2 regions of the Vescimonas sanitatis genome follow, and region 2 is predicted to be linked to the other one. Evidence: a T-box and tRNA genes for the amino acid it is inferred to sense, from the RefSeq annotation. Region 2 holds a T-box; the other holds one or more tRNA genes.

Region 1 (10,798 bases), on a different contig from region 2:
GACGAGCGCACCCTGTATCTTCTCTATTCTGTGAAGGCCAACGAGGGGGCTGTGCTGGATCAGAGCGGCCAATTCGCCGACTTTGAGCTGTACTTCCCCGGCAAGATGATGTCCGGCGCCTATGTGTCGTATTTTCTGGAGCGGAAGGAGGGCGTGCCGAAGAACGAGCTGGAGGGCGTCGTACACGCCGACTGGCAGCCGGGCAGCAGTGCCAACGGTCTGGTGATGACCTTCGCCAACTGGCAGGAGAAACGGTGGTTCGACGACGAGACGATCGACTTCAACGTGGCGGAGATGGTGGAAAACGCCGGAGAGAACGCAAAGCTGCCCCAGTGCCAGCAGCGATTCCGCAACGGAACGGTGCGGTATTACTGGCAGCCGGGGGACGCGGACGTGCAGCTGCCCTGCGGCGCGTCCATCTGCAACGCCGGATGGGAGGACGGCACTCTCCATCTGGTGATGAAAGAACCGCTGGGCTCGGATGAATGGTCCGCGTCCTGGGAGAAGAACTGGTATTTCCTGGACACGCGAACGGACACGGTCATCTACCCGGAGTCCCACTGTCATTTCGGACAGCCCGACGAGTTTGACCCGGATGCCACGGATGCCGACTGGCGGTACTTTTGGCGGGATGTGGCCGTTGACAAGGAAGCGCTCCCCTATTTGGAACTGCACTGGGGCGGAAAGGAGATCACCACCACCGTGCTGCCGGGGGACTGGCGGGTCACGCTGGAGGAAACGCCCGTCACCGTTGAGAGCGAGGTGCTGGCGGAGAGCGTTTCCCTCTCCTATGGCGGGGAGGTGCTCACGGCGGAGAAAATCGAATGCTCCAAGCTGTCCATGGCGGTGTACTTCGCCGATTATGTGGACTCCACCACTGGCATCCTCAGCGCGTTCAAAGCGTTTGACGAGGACGGCAAGTCTATCCCCTGCGATTGGAGCTTTATTGCGGATCAAGCCGACGACAGCTGCATGGTTTGGGCGCGGTTCGATGAGCCCATGGAGCCGGAGCGCATCTGCAAGCTGACGTTCAACGGAGAGACTGTGTTTGCGCGCTGACGGTTCCGCGCAGGCCGCTTCGGAAACGGCAGAACAAAAGAGGGGTGATCACACCCCTCTTTTGTCATCTGCTATCGCCCGGGACGGCGCGGAGGCCGCCGCATCGGCGGAATGCCGAATTCTCCCGCGCTGTCTTGCAAGGCGCCGCCCGGTTTGCTATAATGAAAAAAATATCATGGATGGCAAGGAGGGACAGGCTGTGGGCGACGGCTATTTTCTGCTGACAAATCTGCTTTCTGAGGACGAGAAACGGGTGATCACCAGCATCACGGCACATATCGAGCGCGGCGAGAAGCGCGTGGGTATCCAGCAGATCGCCAACGAGAACTTTCTCTCCACCACCACCATCGTCAAGATGTGCAAGCGGCTGGGCTTTGACGGATACAGCGAGCTGTACTACTACCTCAGCCGCCAGTTCAACTCCCACGGCCAGGACCGCAGCGCGGAGAATATCAAGAGCCTGATCGACAATTATTCCGACGAGCTGCTGGACCGGTTCTGCGGCCTGCTGGACCAGTCGCGCCGGGCCAAGCTGTTCACCACCGGCGAAGGCTTTTCCAACATTGTGGGTGCCTATATCGCCCAGCGGCTGTCTATCTGCGGCTTTATGGTGTTCAACAACGTTCATTTCTATGACTATATGCTGTTCCGCGACGCGCACCACCTGTCCGACGCGGCGGAGGCCCCGCCGGTGATGTTCGCCGTCAGCCAGAGCGGCGAGACGGAGCCGGTGCTGAACGACGTGCGTCACGCCCGGCAGAACGGCCACAAGATCGTCACGTTCACCAAGCGGAGCGACTCTACCCTGGCACAGATGTCGGACATCGTGTTTGTGGTGGACGGCTCGCGGCAGACGCTGGCCGGCAGCCTGCCCAACAGCTTTTTCGGCCATGTGATATTGGCGTTCGAGGAGCTGGTGGCGTTCTACTTCGGGCGGGAGAGGGACGCCTGAGATATTACTTTTTTTACCAAATCGGAAAATTTTTCTCTATAAAGGTGTGCTATACTGTGAGACGGTATGGTGCGCCTTTTGCTGTGCCATGCCGCTGTACACGTCCCGGAGAACTACTCCGGGCAAGGGAACAACACTTTATGGAGGAAAAAAGAATGAAAAAGTTTTTTGCTCTGCTGCTGGCGCTGGTCATGGCGCTCGGCCTGCTGGCCGGCTGCGGTGACAAGACCGATGGCGACAATACCGGCGACACCGACGGCGCGAAGAAGATCGAGACCCTGAAGGTCGCGTTCGTGCCCTCCCGCGAGCCGGAGGAGATCATTACCGTTACCGAGCCCCTGAAGCAGATGCTGAAGGACGAGCTGGCCAAGCAGGGCTACGAGGTGGGCGACGTGGAGATCACTGTCGGCACCACCTATGAGGCTGTGGGCGAGGGCCTTGAGGCCGGCACCATCGACGTGGGTCTGATCCCCGGCGGCACCTATGTGCTGTATGACGACGGCGCCGAGGTCATTCTGACCGCTACCCGCGACGGCTTGAGCAAGGACTCCGACAACGCCAAGGACTGGAATGACGGCCAGCCCACCGAGGCTTCCGACAAGCAGGCCGTTTCCTACCGCGCCCTGTTCATCGCCGGCCCCTCTGACAAGGGCCAGGAGCTGGTGAAGAAGGTCAACGCCGGCGAAGAGCTGACCTGGGAGGACCTGGACAGCGCCAACTGGAGCGTCATGGGCACCTCTTCCCCCGCCGGCTACATCTATCCCGCCCTGTGGCTGCAGGATCACTACGGCAAGGGCATCTCTGACCTGAAGAGCGCCGTGCAGTCCGACTCCTACGCCAGCGCCTTTGCCCGTCTGGCCTCCGGCCAGGTGGACGTGCTGGTGACCTATGCCGACGCGCGCCGCGACTATGCCGAGCGCTGGAACACCGAGTTCAGCCGTGAAGGCTCCATCTGGGAGGAGACCGGCGTGATCGGCGTGACCGCCCCCATCTACAACGACACCATCTCCGTCAGCAAGAACTCCGAGATCATGGACGCTGACCTGATCGCCGCGCTGCAGCAGGCGTTCATCAACATCGGCAACACCGATGCCGGTAAGGAAGTCATCGCTATCTACAGCCACAACGGCTATCAGGTGGCACAGGCTTCCGATTACGACAACGAGCGCGCCGCGCAGAAGCTCATCCAGGAGCTGTCTGCCGCCAACTAAAGCACTTTCCCAAGCGCGGGGAGGACTGCACAGCCATGACCTTCCGCTGTGCAGCCCTCCCCGTGTGCTATTTCAGGAAAAGAGGAGACCATATGATCATTTTCGACCATGTATCCAAGGTGTATCCCAACGGCACGGTGGGTCTGGACGACGTGGACCTGACCATTCAGGACGGCGAGTTTGTGGCCATCATCGGCCGTTCCGGCGCGGGCAAGTCCACGCTGCTGCGCTCCGTGAACCGGATGCACCAGATCACCTCCGGCACGCTGACGGTGAACGGCACCGATGTCAGCACCCTGTCGGGCAAGAGCCTGCGCCGGTTCCGCCGGGGCATCGGTATGGTGTTCCAGTCCTTCAATCTGGTGACCCGCACCACCGTCATCAAGAACGTGCTGTCCGCCTGCGTGCCGGATATGCCCTTCTGGCGGGTGCTGCTGGGTGCCTTCCGAAAGGCGGACAAGATCAAGGCGCTAGAATCGCTGGATAAGGTGGGTATTCTGGACAAGGCCTACATCCGCGCCGACCAGCTCTCCGGCGGTCAGCAGCAGCGGGTGGCGCTGGCCCGCACACTGACCCAGAACCCCCGGATCATTCTGGCAGATGAGCCGGTGGCTGCCCTTGACCCCGTTACCGCCAAGCAGGTGATGCAGGACTTCGTCCGCATCAATGAGGAGATGGGCATCTCCATCCTGCTGAACATCCACCATGTGGAGCTGGCGCTGGAGTACGCCGACCGCATTATCGGCATCCGCGCCGGCAAGATCGTCTATGACGGGCCCTCCGCCAATGTGGACCAGTCGGTGCTGGACGCCATCTACGGTGACGACAGCGAGACGGAGGCAGACGCATGAGCCTGTACGACCGTCTGTTCAAGCCCCGCCGCTATACGCTGCCCAACGGCGCAGTGGTGGAGGAAAAACGCAGCCGCGCGCCGCTGGTCATTCTGATCGTGCTGGCGCTGGGCGCGCTGTCTGTGCACATCACCGGCTTCGATTTCGGGGTGTTGGTGAAGAAGGGCAGCAAGTTTTTCGATATCCTCGCGGCCATGTTCCCGCCCAACACGGGGTATCTGAGCAAGATCTGGCAGCCCCTGTGGGACACCATCAAGATGTCCTTCCTGGGTTCGTTCATCGGCGCGGTGCTGGCGATCCCCTTTGCCGTAGCCGCCGCCAGCAACATCGTCACCAACCGCGTGGTGGTGTTCATCGTCCGGCTGTTTCTCAGCCTTGTGCGGACACTGCCCACGCTGGTGTGCGCCCTGATCGCCACCTACATCTTCGGCCTGGGCACCATGGCGGGCACCTGCGCCATCGCGGTGTTTACCTTCGCCTATGTGGGCAAGCAGCTCTTCGAGATCATCGAGACGGTGGATATGGGACCCTATGAGGCCATGGAGGCGCTGGGCGCCACCCGGCTGCAGGCCTTTACCACGGCGGTGTTTCCCCAGGTGCTGCCCACCTATCTGTCCGTATCCCTGTTCTGCCTGGAGGGCAACGTGCGCTACGCCTCCATTCTGGGCTACGTGGGCGCAGGCGGACTGGGCCTTATTATGAATGAAAAGATCGGCTGGCGTGAGTACGACAGCCTTGGCATGATCCTGATCGTTCTGTTTGTGGCCGTTATGGTCATCGAGGCGATCAGCCACGCCCTGCGTAAGAAACTGACGTAAGGAGGGCCGTATGGAACAGAGAATTCAAAAAGCCTGCGCCTCCGCGCCGAAAACGTGGCTGTGGCAGCTGCTGGCGGCCTTCATCGTGGCCTGCCTGCTGGCGTGGTCCGGCACGGCCGTACAGACCAGCAACCCCACCAGCAACGGGCTGGAGGTAGCCGGGAATATCATCTCCGGCATCTTCCATCCCTCCGCCAAGCTGCTGTTCACACTGGGCACCAACGGTGTGCCTTATCTGCTGCTGGAGACGTTCTGCATCGCCTTTCTGGGCACCATCGTGGGCGCGGTGATCTCGCTGCCCCTGTCGTTTATCTCCGCCAGCAATCTGGTCCCCAAGCCGCTGGCGCTGGTGGGACGCATTCTGATCGCCGCTATCCGCACCGTTCCCGCCTTTGTCTACGGCCTGATGTTCATCCGCGTCACCGGCCCCGGCCCCTTCGCAGGCCTGCTGACCATGTCCCTGTGCTCCATCGGCATGGTGTCCAAGATGTTTATCGAGAGCATCGAGGACCTGGACAAGCGCATCCTGGAGTCGTTGGACGCCGCGGGCTGCACCACGTTCCAGAAGATCCGCTACGGCATTCTGCCGCAGCTGACGGCGGACTTCACCTCCACCATCATCTACCGCTTCGACATGAACCTGCGCGACGCCACGGTGCTGGGCCTGGTGGGCGCGGGCGGTATCGGCGCGCCGCTGATCTTCGCCATGAGCGCCTATCGCTGGAACGAGGTGGGCGCGATCCTGCTGGGCCTGATCGTGCTGGTGCTGATCATCGAGTGGATATCCTCCCGGATCCGTATCAAGCTGGCACGGGGGTGAGCCGATGGACACAAAACGCTTTACCATCTACTTCACCTCTGACCTCCATGGTTATATCTATCCCACCGACTACCGCAGCCGGCAGGAGAGGAATATCGGTCTGTTCAAGTGTGCCAGCCAGTTTCATAAGGACGGGAACACGCTGGTCATCGACGGCGGCGATATCCTGCAGGGCTCGCCGCTGGGTGCCTACTGCCATGACACATTGGGCGACGCCAGCCGGTTCGCCGAGATAATGAACCGCTGCGGCTACGACTATGTGACCCTGGGCAACCACGACTTCAACTACGGCATGGACTATCTGGACAGCTATCTCAACGCTCTGCACGCCCGCTGCGTCTGCGAGAATGTCCGCTGGGACGGCGCCCGCGTGCGCTTCCCTGCCCGTATCCACACGCTGGAGAACGGCCTGCGGATCGGCATCGTGGGCATCGTCACCGACTACGTGAACATCTGGGAGAAGCCGGAGCACCTGTCCGGCATCACTATCAGCGACCCTATCCCCGCCGCGCGTGCGGCGCTGGAATCCCTGCGGGGCCGGGTGGATGTGACGCTGTGCATTTATCACGGCGGCTTCGAGAGAGATCTGGCCACCGGCCGCGTGCTGTCCACCACCCATGAGAACGTGGCCTACCGCCTGTGCCAGGAGCTGGACTTTGACCTTCTGCTGACAGGGCACCAGCACATGACCGTCCACGGGCAGACGCTGTGCGGTACTTTCGTGGTGCAGCCCACCGACCGGGGACAGGAATTCTTGCACATCGAGGCGGCCATATCCGAAACGGGCAAGCGCTTCACCAGCGAGACGATCCCCGCATCCGGTGCATGCCGCCGGGAGTGGCTGGACGAGTTCGCCGGCATGGAGCGCGGCGCCCAGGACTGGCTGGATCAGGTGGTGGGCCATCTGCCGCAGCCTCTGATGCCGGACACGCCGCTGCACATGGCGGCCGGAGGCAGCGGCCTCCCCGATCTGTTCAACGCGGTGCAGCTTTGGGCCAGCGGCGCGCAGCTGTCCGCCTCCAGCCTGGCCAACGACGCGGCGGGGCTCCCGCGGGTGGTGCGGCGGCGCGATCTGCTGATCGCCTACCCCTACACCAACACGCTGTCGGTGCTGGAGATCACCGGCGCCGTCCTGCGGCAGGCGATGGAGCGCAGCGCGGCATACTTTACCCGGAACGACGACGGCACCCTGCGGGTGTCGGACTGCTTCCTGGAGCCGAAGGTGGAGCATTACAACTATGACTACTACATGGGCGTGTCCTACACCTACGATATCTCCCGCCCGGTGGGGCAGCGGGTCGCTGCCATGACCGTGCAGGGAAAGCCCGTGGCGGATACCGATGTGTTCACCATCTGCCTGAACAGCTACCGCGCCAGCGGCACCGGCGGGTATGACTGCTATGTGGGCTGCCCCGTGGTGCGGGAGATCGGCACGGAAATGTCCGATCTGATCCTGGACTACTTCAAGCAGTACGGCGACGCCATGCCGGAGCGCCGCGGCGATTTTCAGGTCCTTCCGCCTGTGCGGAGCGAGGGATAAGCGCCGCTGCGTCTCGGACAAACCGCTGCCGTTTTACAACGCTTCCTGTGCTCCAAAAGCCCCGGGACCTTTTCGGCCCCGGGGCTTTTTTGGCGTGCGTCACTGACTCGAATTCAAAATTTGCAAAGCAAAAAACCTCGGAACCCTTGTGGTTCCGAGGTTTTCGTGGTGCGCGGTACAGGACTCGAACCTGTGACCCCATGCACGTCAAGCATGTGCTCTACCAGCTGAGCTAACCGCGCAGACAACGATAGTATATTACCCTATCAACCCCGGTTTGTCAACACTTTTCTTGCCTTTCCCGCGGAAATTTGCTATACTCACGGGGAAAGACTGTGAAAAGGGGATGATCCCATGGAAAAGATCGCGCTGGTGACCGGCTCCTCCCGGGGCATCGGACGGGCGGTGGCCCGCCGCTTGGCCGCCGAGGGCTACGCCGTGTGCGTCAACTACCGGGAGCGGCAGGACTGCGCCATGTCACTGGTGGCGGAGATCAGCGCCGCCGGCGGCCGCGCCATGGCCGTGCAGGCGGACGTGGCGCACCGGGTGCAGGTGAACGAGATGGTGCGGCGGGTGGAGGGCGAGCTCGGCCCCGTGTCGCTGCTGGTGAACAATGCGGGCGTGGCGGGACAGGCGCTGTTCCAGGACATCACCGACGCCCTGTGGCACCGGTATTTCGCCGTGAACGTGGACGGGGCGTTCCACACCATACAGGCGGTGCTGCCCCATATGCTCCGCGAACACGCCGGGTGCATCGTCAACGTGTCCTCCATCTGGGGCCTGCGGGGCGCCAGCTGCGAGGTGACGTACTCTGCCACCAAGGGCGCGCTGATCGCGCTGACGCGGTCGCTGGCGTCGGAGCTGGCGCCAACGGGCATCCGGGTCAACTGCGTTGCGCCGGGTGTCATCAAGACCGATATGCTGGGCGCTCTGCCGCCGGAGGTACTCCCCCAGCTGGCGCAGGAGACGCCGCTGGGCCGTCTGGGCACGCCGGAGGACATCGCCGCCGCTGTCAGCTTCCTGGCGGACGAGAAGGCGTCGTTCATCACCGGGCAGGTGCTCACCTGCGACGGAGGATTTATATTGTGACCGCGAAAACGCAGCCCGCCTCGAAAGAGGCGGGCTGCTTCGTTATATATGTCCCTCCGGGAGGGGCTGGGTGTGGAGCATCACCCGGCCGAAGCAGGTGAGGCTGCGGCCGCTGCCCCGGTGGAATATCACGTCCATATCCGAGCGCTTCCGGTTCAGGGAGAACAGGTATACCATACCCAGCGGATCCCGGTAGTACTGCTTGCACAGCATATCGCCGTCCACGCAGAAGATGCCCACGTCGCCGCTTTGCACCGGGTCGTGGTTCACGTAGACCACGGCGCCGTCGGCGATGACCGGCGCCATGGAGTCGCCCTGTATCCGCACGGCCAGCTCCGCACCGGGCGGTACGTCGCCGGTGACCGGTATCAGCTCATAGTCCTCGCCGAACACCGGGGCGGCAAAGCCCGCGGCGGCGGGTGATGTGTACAGCGGGATGACCCGCCTCTCGGCGGCGGGTGCGGCGGCGCGCAGGTCGTCAGTCATTTCGGTCAGCGCGTCCACCAGCGTGTGGACGGTCTGGCGCCCGGACAGGGGCAGATCCCGGTATTTGGCCAGCAGACGGCGCTCCTCGTCACTGTGGCCGCCGGAGGCGGCGCGGTAGCTGCCCCGGTACAGATAGTTGGGCTCAGCCTCCAGCGCGTCAAACAGCCGCAGGAGCACCTCCTCCTTGGGGGCGCTGATGCCCGTCTCGTAGTTGCCCACGGCGGATACGGACACTCCCAGTCGGTCGGCCAGCGCCTGCCGGGTCAGCCCCAGCTCCTCCCGCCGCCGCCGCATTTGTTCACCAAAAGACACGCCGCGCACCTCCTCGACAAATACAGACTGCTTTTGACAGTATACTACGCTGGATTTTTGGTTTTGTCAAGGGATAATCACAAGAAACTTGTGATTTTTGACTTGACATCACAAGTTTCTTGTGATACAGTAGCGTCATCAACAAGTTTCTTGGTTTTGAAAGGGGGTTGTCACAAGAATGCTGTGGCGTGGAGGAGGTGGATACAAACGGCGGCAGAGGGGGCGGCAAAAAACGAAAAGAGCACGCCGGAGCGTGCTCTTTTGCGGCGGGCTGGGCCGCTTCTCTCGGGGCGTGCACATGATAGGTACCGCGGCGTTGACAATAAAAATACCGACCGCCTGAAGGGCTGATCGGTATTTTTGGTGGGGGATGGTGGATTCGAACCACCGAAGGCATTGCCAGCAGATTTACAGTCTGTCCCCTTTGGCCACTCGGGAAATCCCCCAAATATACGGGTATTCAATTGGAGCTGGTGGACGGATTCGAACCCCCGACCTGCTGATTACAAATCAGCTGCTCTACCAGCTGAGCTACACCAGCATCTCACCAGCGAACCGTATTATACCAGAGCTTTCCCTCAATGTCAACAAGAAAGTTTATCAGGAAACAGAAAATTTATCGCTTTAAAGTTATACAGCTTTCACAAAAGAACCATGCAGAACAACGAAAGAGGGGGATCGCATATGACATTATCACAACTTTCCGTACAGTACGACGCCAGCGCCGCGCTGGTGGCCGGGCGGCTGGCGCAGCTGCGCCTGGCCCTGCGTACCACCGGCGATCAGGAGGAGGCCCGGCGTCTGCGCCGCCGGATCGCGGAGCTGCGGCCCATGCTGGAGCAGTGCCGCCGCCTGACCCAACTGACGGCCCGCTACTACGACAGGAGCTTCTGCGGCTATGGCGAGTACCGTATATGACCCCATGGATCGGGCGGGTCTTGAGTTCTGGCTCCACACCCAGGCCGGGGACAACAGCGAACGCCGCCGTCGGCTGCTGCGGAACCTGCCCAAGGCTGTGGCGGCGGAGCTGACGCCCCGCCAGCGGGAGGTCCTGGCGCTGTACATGGAGAGGGACATGAACGTGACCCAGATCGCGGCGGTGCTGGGCGTCAACAAGTCCACGGTGTCCCGTTCACTGCACCGGGCGCTCCGCAGACTGGAGCGCTGCCTGCGATATAGCTTTTGATCCGCGGCGGAACGAGAAGTGCTTGACATTTCCCGTTCCGCCACATACTATATACGTACCGTATACGTACCATATATGTATCACCTACGTATCCTGCCGGTATTACTGACATTACCATGGAAGAAAAGGAGTATCGCTCCATGTATCAGAAACTCATGCACAACAAGAGCCTGCGCCTGATCGGCGGTCTGCTGGGCGGCCTGCTGCTCAGCGTGGCCATCAACGTGTTCATCGTGCCTCAGGGCCTCTACGGCGGCGGGGCCTACGGCCTGTGCCAGGTGATCCGTACCCTTCTGCAGCGGGAGCTGTCTCTCTCCCTGCCCTTCGACCTGGCCGGTGTACTGTATTTCTTCGTGAACATTCCCTTGTTCCTGCTGGCCTACAAGGCCCTAGGCCGGGAGTTTTTCTGGAAGGCAGCGATCTGCACCGTCTGCAACTCTGTCTTTCTGGCGGTCATTCCCTCGCCGTCCACGC
Region 2 (10,798 bases):
GTAGGTATCCCGACGTTGGGACTGGATATAGGGAGCCACGGGACCGCCGATGTCGGGGCCCTCGTCATGGTTCAGATGGCACTCGGCCATGGTGCGGTAGATGACGTCGGTAGCTCCCTCCACCAGCCGTCCCTGGTCGGTATCCTCGATGCGGAGGATAAACGTGCCGCCGTTACTGCGGGCAATGAGCCAGGTATACAGGGCAGTACGCAGATTACCGATGTGCATATAACCGGTAGGGGACGGTGCAAAGCGTGTGCGGACCTTGCCCGTGGGGATCTTGGCTTCCATCTCGGTAAAATAAGCGGCGTCAGACATAGGGGTGGACCTCCGTTACTTGTTAAAAATACTATAATAGTATACTGGTTTTACGGGAAAAGTCAATGCTTACGGACGATTTCGCAGAATGTCCAAATGTTTGGAATGTTTCTTGCAATTTGTGGGGAGATTTGGTATAATAACTGCGAAGCGGCCATGATACATGGATCGCCATTTCGTTTTACCCGCCGCAAGGCACGACTATAACACAGAAAGGAACATCGTCACTATGATCTACACGACGGAAGTACAGCATATGTGTCCTGTCGCCAAGGGCGCTTATCACGGTCCGGCTCCCATTCCCGAGGAGGGCAAGTGGGTACAGGCCAAGCAGATCGGGGATATTTCCGGCTTTACCCACGGTATCGGCTGGTGTGCACCCCAGCAGGGTGCCTGCAAGCTGACGCTGAATGTGAAGAACGGCGTTATCGAGGAGGCGCTGGTGGAGACCATCGGCTGCTCTGGTATGACCCACTCCGCCGCCATGGCTTCCGAGATTCTGATCGGCAAGACTATTCTGGAGGCGCTGAACACCGACCTGGTGTGCGATGCCATCAACACCGCCATGCGCGAGCTGTTCCTGCAGATCGTCTATGGCCGCACTCAGTCCGCTTTCTCCGAGGACGGTCTGGCTGTGGGCGCGTCTCTGGAGGACTTGGGCAAGGGCCTGCGCTCTCAGGTGGGCACCATGTTCGGCACCCGCGAAAAGGGTCCCCGCTATCTGGAGATGGCCGAGGGCTATTGCAGCAAGCTGGCTTTGAACGACAAGGATGAGATCATTGGCTACGAGTTCATCAGCCTGGGCAAGATGATGGACGCCGTGAAGAAGGGTGTGGATGCCAACGAAGCCCTGAAGAACGCCACCGGCCACTACGGCCAGTGGGACAACGCGGCGAAGTATATCGACCCGCGCCAGGAATAAGAGAAGGAGGACGACAAAATGGCTCTGTTTGAAAGTTACGAAAGACGTATCGATAAGATCAACGGCGTCCTCGCGCAGTACGGCATCGGCTCCGTGGAGGAGTGCCGCGAGCTCTGCAAGGCGAAGGGCTTCGACCCCTATGAGATCGTCAAGGGCATTCAGCCCATCTGCTTTGAGAACGCCTGCTGGGCGTATACCGTGGGTGCGGCCATCGCGCTGAAGTCCGGTGTCAAGACCGCTGCCGACGCCGCACGGAAGATCGGTGAGGGATTGCAGTCCTTCTGCATCGACGGTTCTGTGGCCGAGGACCGCAAGGTAGGCTTGGGCCACGGCAATCTGGGCGCCATGCTGCTGAGCGATGAGAGCAAGTGCTTCGCGTTCCTGGCCGGTCACGAGTCCTTTGCCGCTGCCGAGGGTGCTATCGGCATCGTTCGCAACGCAAACAAGGCACGTAAGGAACCTCTGCGGGTCATCCTGAACGGTTTGGGCAAGGACGCTGCGCAGATCATCAGCCGCATCAACGGCTTCACTTATGTGCAGACTCAGTTTGACTATTTCACCGGCAAGCTGAACATCGTCCGCGAGATTCGCTATTCCGAGACCGAGCGCGCCGATGTCCGCTGCTATGGCGCCGATGATGTCCGCGAGGGTGTGGCTATCATGCACCATGAGGGCGTGGACGTGTCCATCACCGGCAACTCCACCAACCCTACTCGCTTCCAGCACCCTGTGGCCGGCACCTATAAGAAGGAGTGCATCGAGCAGGGCAAAAAGTACTTCTCCGTGGCCTCCGGCGGCGGCACCGGCCGTACGCTGCACCCGGACAATATGGCCGCCGGTCCCGCTTCCTACGGCATGACCGACACCATGGGCCGTATGCACAGCGACGCGCAGTTTGCCGGCTCCAGCTCCGTCCCTGCGCATGTGGAGATGATGGGCTTCCTGGGCATGGGCAACAATCCTATGGTCGGCGCGACCGTGGCCGTGGCTGTTGCGGTGGCGGAGGCTGTGAAGTAATTTCATTTTACACGCAAAACATCCCCCGACAGACTGTCGGGGGATGTTTTTATGTGTGTATATGCGTCAGCACTTGCCGAAAAAGCCGCACAGCAGCTTCAGCAGGGAAGCGCAGTCGAAATTGCAGAACATAGTTGCTGTACCTCCTTGTGGTATTTGCCTTGCAAGACTGGGTACATTGTAACCGTTTTGTAACCATTTTGCAAATGTAAATACTGGAAGTCACAGGATCAGCAGTAGGCCGATGGCGATAAGCAGTTCCTCGTCGGCTTTCTGCCTGGAGAGATAGAACAGCAGGAACAACAGCAGCAGATCACCGGCGTCTAAATCGCCGAGGTGCAGCTTTTCCAGCAGGTCGTTGAAGAAGCTGCGCTCCGGTGCACCGTGCTCCGGTGGCGGCGGAGGAGGACCTTTCGGCGGCGGATTGGGGCGCGGCGGCGCTTCGTCCACGGGAACACGTGTATAGACGCCATCGTCGCCGCGAATGTAGCGGTTATACAGGGAAACCGCCCCCTTCCGAAAGAAATCGCTTGCCAATGGTGATGAGCCGCGCCAGCCTTGCGGCGCGGGCAACCTTGTCCTGTTTATCGTCCTTCAGGAAAGGACGCAGCGCGTAGAGAAGTTGGGTGGTTTGGCTGGTGTCGCGGGTCAGCTCCTGCAGCAGTGGCAGGTATTTGGCGATGACCTGGGGATCAATGGCCGGCAGTGGCGCAGGTGATGGGACCGCCTGAGGAGGTGACGGAGGAGATGGCGGTGTGTTCTCGCCACCCATGGAGCCAGAGAGCTGCTGCGCCAACTGCATGATCTGCGCCATGCTGCCGGGGTCGGACAGCAGCGCGTTGAGTTTTTCGTTGACGTCGTCCACGCTGTGTCCTCCTTTCCGTTACTGTTGAAGCTTGTTTTCCAGACGCTGCACCAGCTCCGCGCCCTGTGGGCTGGACAGTACACGAGAGAGCATGGCGCTCAAAGCTGCCGTGTCACCGGAGGCAGCCTGGCGCGCTGCTTGACCCAGTGCGGCGCTGTTGCCGCCGGAGAGCATATTCAGCAGTGCTTGGCCGTCCTGTGACTGCATGACAGACTTCAATGCACGGGGGTCGCTTTTCAGCTTGTTGACAATATCCTGTTCATTCATGGAATGACCTCCTTATAGGGTTCGTTACAGGTATATCCTATGTGCGCGGGACGAAAAAAGTGCCTGTCAGCCTTGGCTGACAGGCATAACGTTTTCATTTTACAGGGCGATACAGGAGCGGAGATAGACGTGCCCCGCGTCCTGCTCCGTCTGCCCAAGGACGAAGCCGATACCTGCCTTCGCCTTAGATCGTATCGCGGAGCACCTGATACATTTTTGGCGTACCAACTTGGGGTATTGAGCAATGCCTGGTGACAGCTGGACAAAGGCGGCTGTTTATGCAGGATGCTTTGCATAAACAGTTGGAAATACAGTTGTAAATCAGGTACAAATGTGATACAATAATGTGCCAATTAAGATTAGGAGTATAGGCGTTTATGCCTGCCTGTATAATACCTGTATGATACCTGTGTGATAAAGGACGGAGACAGATTTGATTTTAGAGACGATCAACAGCCCGGCAGACGTGAAATGTCTGTCCGAGGAGCAGACGGCTACGCTGTGCCGGGAGCTGCGGTGCTTTCTGGTGGAGCAGGTATCCCGCACCGGCGGGCACCTGGCATCCAACCTGGGTGTGGTAGAGCTGACGGTGGCGATCCACAGGGTGTTCGACACAGCCACGGACCGGCTGGTGCTGGATGTGGGGCACCAATGCTACGTGCACAAGGCACTGACCGGCCGACGGGAGTTGTTCGATACGCTGCGGCAGTTTGGCGGACTGTCAGGCTTTCCCAAGCCCTATGAGAGTGTGCACGACGCCTTTATGGCGGGGCACGCGTCGGATTCGGTGTCGGTAGCGCTGGGCATGGCACGGGCGCGGACGCTGCTGGGGCAGGACTACCATGTGGTGGCCGTTATCGGCGACGGTGCGCTGGGCGGCGGGCTGAGCTTTGAGGGGCTCAACGACGCCGGCGGCAGCGGCGAACCGCTGGTGGTCATTCTGAACGATAACGGAATGTCCATCGACCGGAATGTAGGCGGGCTGTCCAAGCAGCTGTCGAAGATGCGGACGGACCCGGAGTATTACGAATTCAAGAAGCGTTACCGCAAGGCACTGGAGAAGCTGCCGGCGGGCCGAACACTGTATGAGTGGAGCCACGAGGTAAAAACAGCGCTGAAAAAGACGCTGCTGCCGCCGGTGAGCACCGTGTTCGAGGATATGGGCTTTGCGTACATGGGTCCGGTGGGCGGCCACGACGTACAGCGGCTGACAGCGGTATTGCAGGCGGCCAAAGAGGCCGGGCGCCCGGTGCTGGTACACGTCCACACCGTGAAGGGCAGCGGATACGACTATGCACTGCGGGAGCCGGAGAAGTTCCACGGCGTAGGGCCCTTTGATCCGGCCACCGGAAAGGTACGGCAGGCAGGCAAAGAAACGTTCTCCCATGTGTTCGGCGAGACACTGCGGCAGCTGGCGCGGGAGGACAGGCGCGTGTGCGCCATCACCGCCGCCATGGCCGACGGCACAGGTCTGACAGGCTTTGCACGGGAGTTCCCGCGGCGGTTTTTTGACGTGGGCATTGCGGAGGGCCACGGTGTGGCTATGGCCGGCGGTATGGCCAAGCAGGGGCTGATACCGGTGTTTGCCGTGTATGACAGCTTTTTGCAGCGGGGCTACGATATGCTGGTGCAGGATATGGCGCTGGAGAAGCTCCATGTGGTGCTGGCGGTGGATCGCTGCGGCATCGTGGGCGCAGACGGCGAGACACACCACGGCTGTCTGGACTACCTGAGCCAGATACCGGGCATGACGGTGCTCGCGCCCGCCAGCTTTGCCGAGCTGCGGCAGATGCTGCGGCGGGCGGTGCTGGAGATGGACGGACCGGTGGCGGTGCGGTATCCCCGGGGCGGCGAGGACGGCTATGACGGCGACTGCGGCGATGAATCAGTGACGGTGCTCCGTCAGGGGACAGACGCGGCTATCGTGACCTACGGTATCCTGACGCAGCAGGCGCTGCGGGCAGCGGCGCTGCTGGCGGGGGAGGGCGTTTCCGCCCGGGTGGTAAAGCTGAACCGGGTCGCGCCGCTGGACAGCAGCGGTATTTGCCGGGCGCTGGCCGGCGTAAAGCGCATAGTGGCCGCGGAGGATCAGCTCCGCGCCGGCGCGGTGGGCGAACGGCTGGGCGCGCTGCTGCTGGAGCAGGGTGCGGGCACGGAAAAGCTGGTACTGCGAAGCGTCGGCACGACGCTCCCGAGCCAGGGGTCCACGGTAGAGCTGCGGCACGCCCTCGGTCTGGACGCAGAGGGAATCGCACAGGCGGTGCGGGAGGTATTGGCATGAGCAAAAAAATACGGCTGGATGTGCTTGTGACAGAACGCGGGCTGTGCGAGAGCCGCCAGAAAGCCCAGGCCACCATTATGGCAGGTTTGGTATTCGTGGACGGACAGCGGTCGGACAAGCCCGGGACACCGGTGACGGAGGACGCCAGTGTGGAGGTACGGGGTCACGCCCTGCGGTATGTGAGCCGGGGCGGACTGAAGCTGGAAAAGGCCATGCAGACCTTTCCCATCACATTGGAGGGCAAGGTGTGCGCGGACATCGGCGCGTCCACCGGCGGGTTTACGGATTGTATGCTGCAAAATGGCGCGGCAAAGGTTTATGCTGTGGATGTGGGCTACGGACAGCTGGATTGGAAGCTGCGGAGCGATGCACGGGTGGTGTGTCTGGAACGGACCAACGCGCGGTATCTCTCCACGGAGCAGATACCGGAGGCGTTGGATTTTGCGTCCATCGACGTGAGCTTTATCTCACTGAAGCTGATCTTTCCGGCACTATATACGCTGCTGTGCGAGGGCGGTGAGGTGGCCTGCCTCATCAAGCCGCAATTTGAAGCCGGGCGGGAAAAAGTAGGGAAAAAGGGCGTCATCCGTGACCCGGCAGTACACCTGGAGGTGCTGGAGAGCTTCTTGCGTCATGCAAAGGAAAATAACTTTACAGTTCTTGGTATTACATATTCTCCTATCCGCGGGCCGGAGGGAAATATCGAGTACCTCGGCTATCTGAAAAAGGGCGGGGAAGCGGACTGCGTCCCTGACCTGCGGGCGTTGGTGGACGCCTCACATTCTGCGTTGAAGGAAGGTCATGGGGAGATATGAAACGTGTGATCCTTTGCCCAAATCCCTATCGGGACAGCGAGCTGACCGTGGCCAAGCGGTCCAGGGAGCTGCTGGAGGGGCTCGGTTTTGAAACGGTGGTATGTCTGCCCTTCAGTCGGGAGGGGTATGACGATCAGCTGGGTGTGCCCATCCGGCAGTTACAGCAGGAGATCAAGCGGGCGGATATGCTCATCGCCTTCGGCGGCGACGGTACGATCCTGCATCTGGCCCGGACAGTGGCGCTGCACAATGTGCCGGTGCTGGGCATCAATCTGGGGAGCCTTGGCTTTATGTCCGAGCTGGAGCCAAATGAGCTGGAACGGCTGCGTGACCTGAAAAGCTGGGATTTTGCCGTGGAGTCCCGGATGATGCTGGACGTGACCGTGCTGCGGGAGGGTAAGCCCGTATACAACAATATCGCGCTGAACGACGCGGTGATCTCAAAGGGCAGTGTGGCCCGGGTGGTGCGGCTGGATGTATCCACGGAGGAGGGCCGGCTGACCAGGATCACCGGCGATGGGGCCATTGTGTCCACGCCCACCGGATCCACGGGGTACTCTATGGCGGCCGGCGGGCCCATCGTGGAGCCCACGGCTCACAATCTGCTGCTGACGCCCATCTGCCCCCACTCGACCCGGGCGGGCAGCTACGTGCTCTCGCCGGAGCACACGCTGCTGGTGGAAACGGCAGACGCCAATCGGAAGTTCGTATATCTGTCTGTGGACGGCGGGAAGGCGTTTTCGCTGAAAAACGGCGATGTGGTGCGGACACGGCAGTCCAAGTTCGTGACGAAGCTGGTGCGGCTGAGTAAAAAGAGCTTTTGTGAGATACTGGATTCAAAGATGGGGATGGAGGCGCTGAAGCATGAAAAATGACCGGCAGACAGCGGTATTGCAGATCATTGAGGAGACAGCTGTGGAGACACAGGAGCAGCTGATGCAGCTGTTGGCGGTACGGGGTTTTGCCTGCACGCAGGCCACTGTTTCCCGGGACATCAAGCAGCTGCACCTGATGAAGGCACCGGACGGCAAGGGTGGGTATCGCTATGCCGTGTCGGCGCAGATGCCCAAGCTGAATTTTGAGGAGAAGCTGCAGACGATCTTTCGGGAGTGCGTCGTATCGGCGGAAAACGCCCAGAATTTGGCGATCATCAAGACGATGAACGGCATGGCCAACGCCGCCGCCTTTGCGCTGGACAGCATGCAGGATACGGATATCGTGGGTACGCTGGCCGGCGACGACACGGTGCTGCTGGTATTTCACGACAGTGCCCACGCGGCGGATTTCTGCGAACAGGTGCGGCAAATGCTGCGCTGAGGAGGGAAGATCGGTATGCTGGAGCTGCTGCATATTGAGAATATCGCTATTATCGAGGCGGCGGATATCGAATTCGCACCGGGGTTCAATGCCCTGACCGGTGAGACCGGCGCGGGCAAGTCCATTGTTATCGACAGTCTGAGCGCTGTACTGGGGCAGCGGACCAGCCGGGAGCTGATCCGCACCGGAGCCGAAAAGGCGTTTGTCAGCGCGGCTTTTTCCGGCACGGTACCAGAGCTGACGGAGACGCTGGGCATCCAACCGGAGGCGGATGGGACGCTGCTGCTGCAGCGGGAGATCCAGACCGACGGTAAAAACGTATGTCGGGTCAACGGCCGTCCGGTAACAGTGGGACAGCTGCGGGCGCTGGGTGCCCAGCTGCTGAACATTCATGGACAGCATGACGGGCAGCAGCTGCTGGACGAGGAGCAGCACATTGTGTATCTGGACAGCTTTGGCAGGGCGGGAAGCCTTATAAATACATATGCTGAGAAGTATAAGCACTTTACAGATATACGGCGGCAGATCGGGGCGCTGCAGATGGATGAGGCAGAAAAAGCCCGGCGGGTGGATACCCTGCAATATCAGATCGAGGAGCTTCGTCGGGCAAAATTGAAGCCCGGAGAAGAAGAGGAATTGACAGCGCGGCGGGGGATGCTTCGGAACGCGGAGAAGTTCCTGGACGCGGTGGCCGGGGCGGACTATGCCCTGAACGGCGACGACAGCGGCGGCGGGGCGCTGAGCGCCCTGCGGCAGGCCCAGGACGCGCTGGGTGGCGTACGCCATTTGGATGACGCTTTCGGCCAGCTGTATGAACGGTTGGGGGAGGCGTACAGCGAGGTCTACGACATCGCGGCTACCGTGGAGGACAAGCGGGGCGAGCTGGATGTGTCGCCCGGTGAGCTGGACCGGGTGGAGAGCCGGATGGACCTGCTGTACCGGCTGAAAAAGAAGTACGGCGCGACCGTGGAGGATATGCTGGACTACCAGGCCCGGTGCGAGGCGGAGCTGGCGCAGATCGAGGATGCCGGTGACACGCTGGCGCGGCTGGAGCAGGCGCTGTCCAAGGCGGAGAAGGAGGCACGGCAGGCGGCGCAGGCGCTGTCCGACGCGCGAAAGGCGGCGGCGGAACAGCTGACGTCGCAGATACTCGCCGAGCTGCAGCAGCTGGACATGGGGAAGATACGCTTTGCGGTGGACTTTGCAGAAAAGCCTCTGGACAGCGACGGCATGGACACGGTACGGTTTTTGATGTCTGCCAACGTGGGCGAGGAGCTGCGTCCCATCCACAAGATCGCCTCCGGCGGCGAATTGGCCCGGATCATGCTGGCTATGAAGAACGTGCTCAGTGAGCAGGATCACGTGGGGACGATGGTGTTCGACGAGGTGGACACCGGCGTTTCCGGCCGGGCGGCCCAGAAGGTGGCGGAGAAGATGGCGCGTATCAGCCGCAGAAAGCAGGTGCTGTGCGTGACCCATCTGCCGCAGCTGGCGGCTATGGCGGACACGCACTTCTCCGTAGAGAAGGGCGAAAGAGGCGGCCGTACCTATACAGAGGTGCGGCGGCTGGACAGAGATCAGCGGCGGCGGGAGCTGGCGCGGCTCACCGGCGGCAGCCATGTGTCCCAGACCATGCTGGACGGGGCAGAGGAGCTGCTGGTACAGGCGGAGAAATTCCGGGCGGAGCTGTAGCTGTTTTTCGCAACATGAAAATAGTGGTTGACAAACGAAAAAAATCTGCTACAATAACCTCAACTTGATACTGTAACAGCGATGAAGGGAATAAGTAGCGCATTTCAGACCTGCAAAGAGAGCCTCCGGCCGGTGTAAGGAGGAGAGGAAGAAATGGGTGAATACATCCCGGAGCAGCCTCCCGAACGTTCGCGTGAGCCAGTAGGGATGTGTCGGGTCCGCCCGTTACAGCGGTAGGGTGTGTCTGCACCCAACGAGGTCGTGTCTGCGAGGGCATGGCGAATATGAGGTGGTACCGCGAGCGTCTGCATCGCCCTCTGTCGAGATGACAGGGGGCGTTTTTTATTCCCTGTCACAAGAAAACAAATGAACATACAGAAAGGAAATTGAAGCTATGGGTATTTATGAGGAACTGGTGGCCCGCGGTTTGATCGCACAGGTCACAAATGAAGAAGAGATCCGCGAGATGGTCAACAACGGCAAGGCCACATTCTACATCGGCTTTGACTGTACGGCGGACAGCCTGCACGTGGGCCACTTTATGGCGCTGTGCCTGATGAAGCGTTTGCAGATGGCGGGCAACAAGCCCATCGCCCTGATCGGCGACGGTACGACCCTGATCGGCGACCCCTCCGGCCGCACCGACATGCGTCAGATGCTGACCGAGGACGCCATCAAGCACAACGCGGAGTGCTTCAAGCGCCAGATGGAGAAGTTCATCGACTTCTCCGACGGCAAGGCGCTGATGCTGTACAACTCCGAGTGGCTGAAGCCCCTGAACTACATCGAGATGCTGCGTGAGGTGGGCGGCTGCTTCTCCGTGAACAACATGCTGCGCGCCCGCTGCTATGAGCAGCGTATGGAGCGTGGTCTGAGCTTCCTGGAGTTCAACTACATGATCATGCAGAGCTATGACTTCTACTACATGTTCCAGCACTACGGCTGCAATATGCAGTTTGGCGGCGACGACCAGTGGAGCAATATGCTGGGCGGCACCGAGCTGATCCGCAAGAAGCTGGGCAAGGACGCCCACGCCATGACCATCACCCTGCTGATGAACTCCGAGGGCAACAAGATGGGCAAGACCGCCAAGGGCGCTGTGTGGCTGGACCCCAACAAGACCAGCCCCTTCGAGTTCTTCCAGTACTGGCGCAACGTGGATGACGCCGACGTGCTGAAGTGCATCCGTATGCTGACCTTCCTGCCGCTGGAGGAGATCGACAAGATGTCCACCTGGGAGGGCTCTCAACTGAACGAGGCCAAGGAGATCCTGGCCTACGAGCTGACCAAGCTGGTGCACGGCG

The links. The T-box of region 2 lies ahead of tyrS (tyrosine--tRNA ligase). A T-box ahead of a tRNA ligase gene usually reads a tRNA of that ligase, here a tRNA-Tyr.
Region 1: it has a tRNA-Tyr gene. The T-box ahead of tyrS (tyrosine--tRNA ligase) is inferred to sense a tRNA for this amino acid. The anticodon was not compared.

The regions. Positions count from the first base shown of each region.
Region 1 covers NZ_JBMGPW010000004.1:217,231-228,028, forward strand. Annotated here, with positions in the region: gene ACOMDU_RS06935 (DUF4179 domain-containing protein) at 1-1,059, shown strand, start outside; gene ACOMDU_RS06940 (MurR/RpiR family transcriptional regulator) at 1,235-2,011, shown strand; gene ACOMDU_RS06945 (phosphate/phosphite/phosphonate ABC transporter substrate-binding protein) at 2,167-3,222, shown strand; gene phnC (phosphonate ABC transporter ATP-binding protein) at 3,315-4,073, shown strand; gene phnE (phosphonate ABC transporter, permease protein PhnE) at 4,070-4,891, shown strand; gene phnE (phosphonate ABC transporter, permease protein PhnE) at 4,902-5,711, shown strand; gene ACOMDU_RS06965 (bifunctional metallophosphatase/5'-nucleotidase) at 5,716-7,251, shown strand; tRNA gene ACOMDU_RS06970 (tRNA-Val) at 7,418-7,493, opposite strand; gene ymfI (elongation factor P 5-aminopentanone reductase) at 7,606-8,340, shown strand; gene ACOMDU_RS06980 (XRE family transcriptional regulator) at 8,383-9,138, opposite strand; tRNA gene ACOMDU_RS06985 (tRNA-Tyr) at 9,500-9,584, opposite strand; tRNA gene ACOMDU_RS06990 (tRNA-Thr) at 9,604-9,679, opposite strand; gene ACOMDU_RS06995 (hypothetical protein) at 9,823-10,056, shown strand; gene ACOMDU_RS07000 (sigma-70 family RNA polymerase sigma factor) at 10,037-10,324, shown strand; gene ACOMDU_RS07005 (YitT family protein) at 10,465-10,798, shown strand, end outside.
Region 2 covers NZ_JBMGPW010000001.1:245,019-255,816, forward strand. Annotated here, with positions in the region: gene gltX (glutamate--tRNA ligase) at 1-318, opposite strand, end outside; gene ACOMDU_RS01280 (iron-sulfur cluster assembly scaffold protein) at 548-1,240, shown strand; gene ACOMDU_RS01285 (GGGtGRT protein) at 1,259-2,257, shown strand; gene ACOMDU_RS01290 (hypothetical protein) at 2,480-2,794, opposite strand; gene ACOMDU_RS01295 (hypothetical protein) at 2,751-3,122, opposite strand; gene ACOMDU_RS01300 (hypothetical protein) at 3,141-3,389, opposite strand; gene dxs (1-deoxy-D-xylulose-5-phosphate synthase) at 3,823-5,670, shown strand; gene ACOMDU_RS01310 (TlyA family RNA methyltransferase) at 5,667-6,485, shown strand; gene ACOMDU_RS01315 (NAD(+)/NADH kinase) at 6,482-7,360, shown strand; gene argR (arginine repressor) at 7,350-7,802, shown strand; gene recN (DNA repair protein RecN) at 7,818-9,494, shown strand; T-box leader at 9,567-9,815, shown strand; gene tyrS (tyrosine--tRNA ligase) at 9,889-10,798, shown strand, end outside.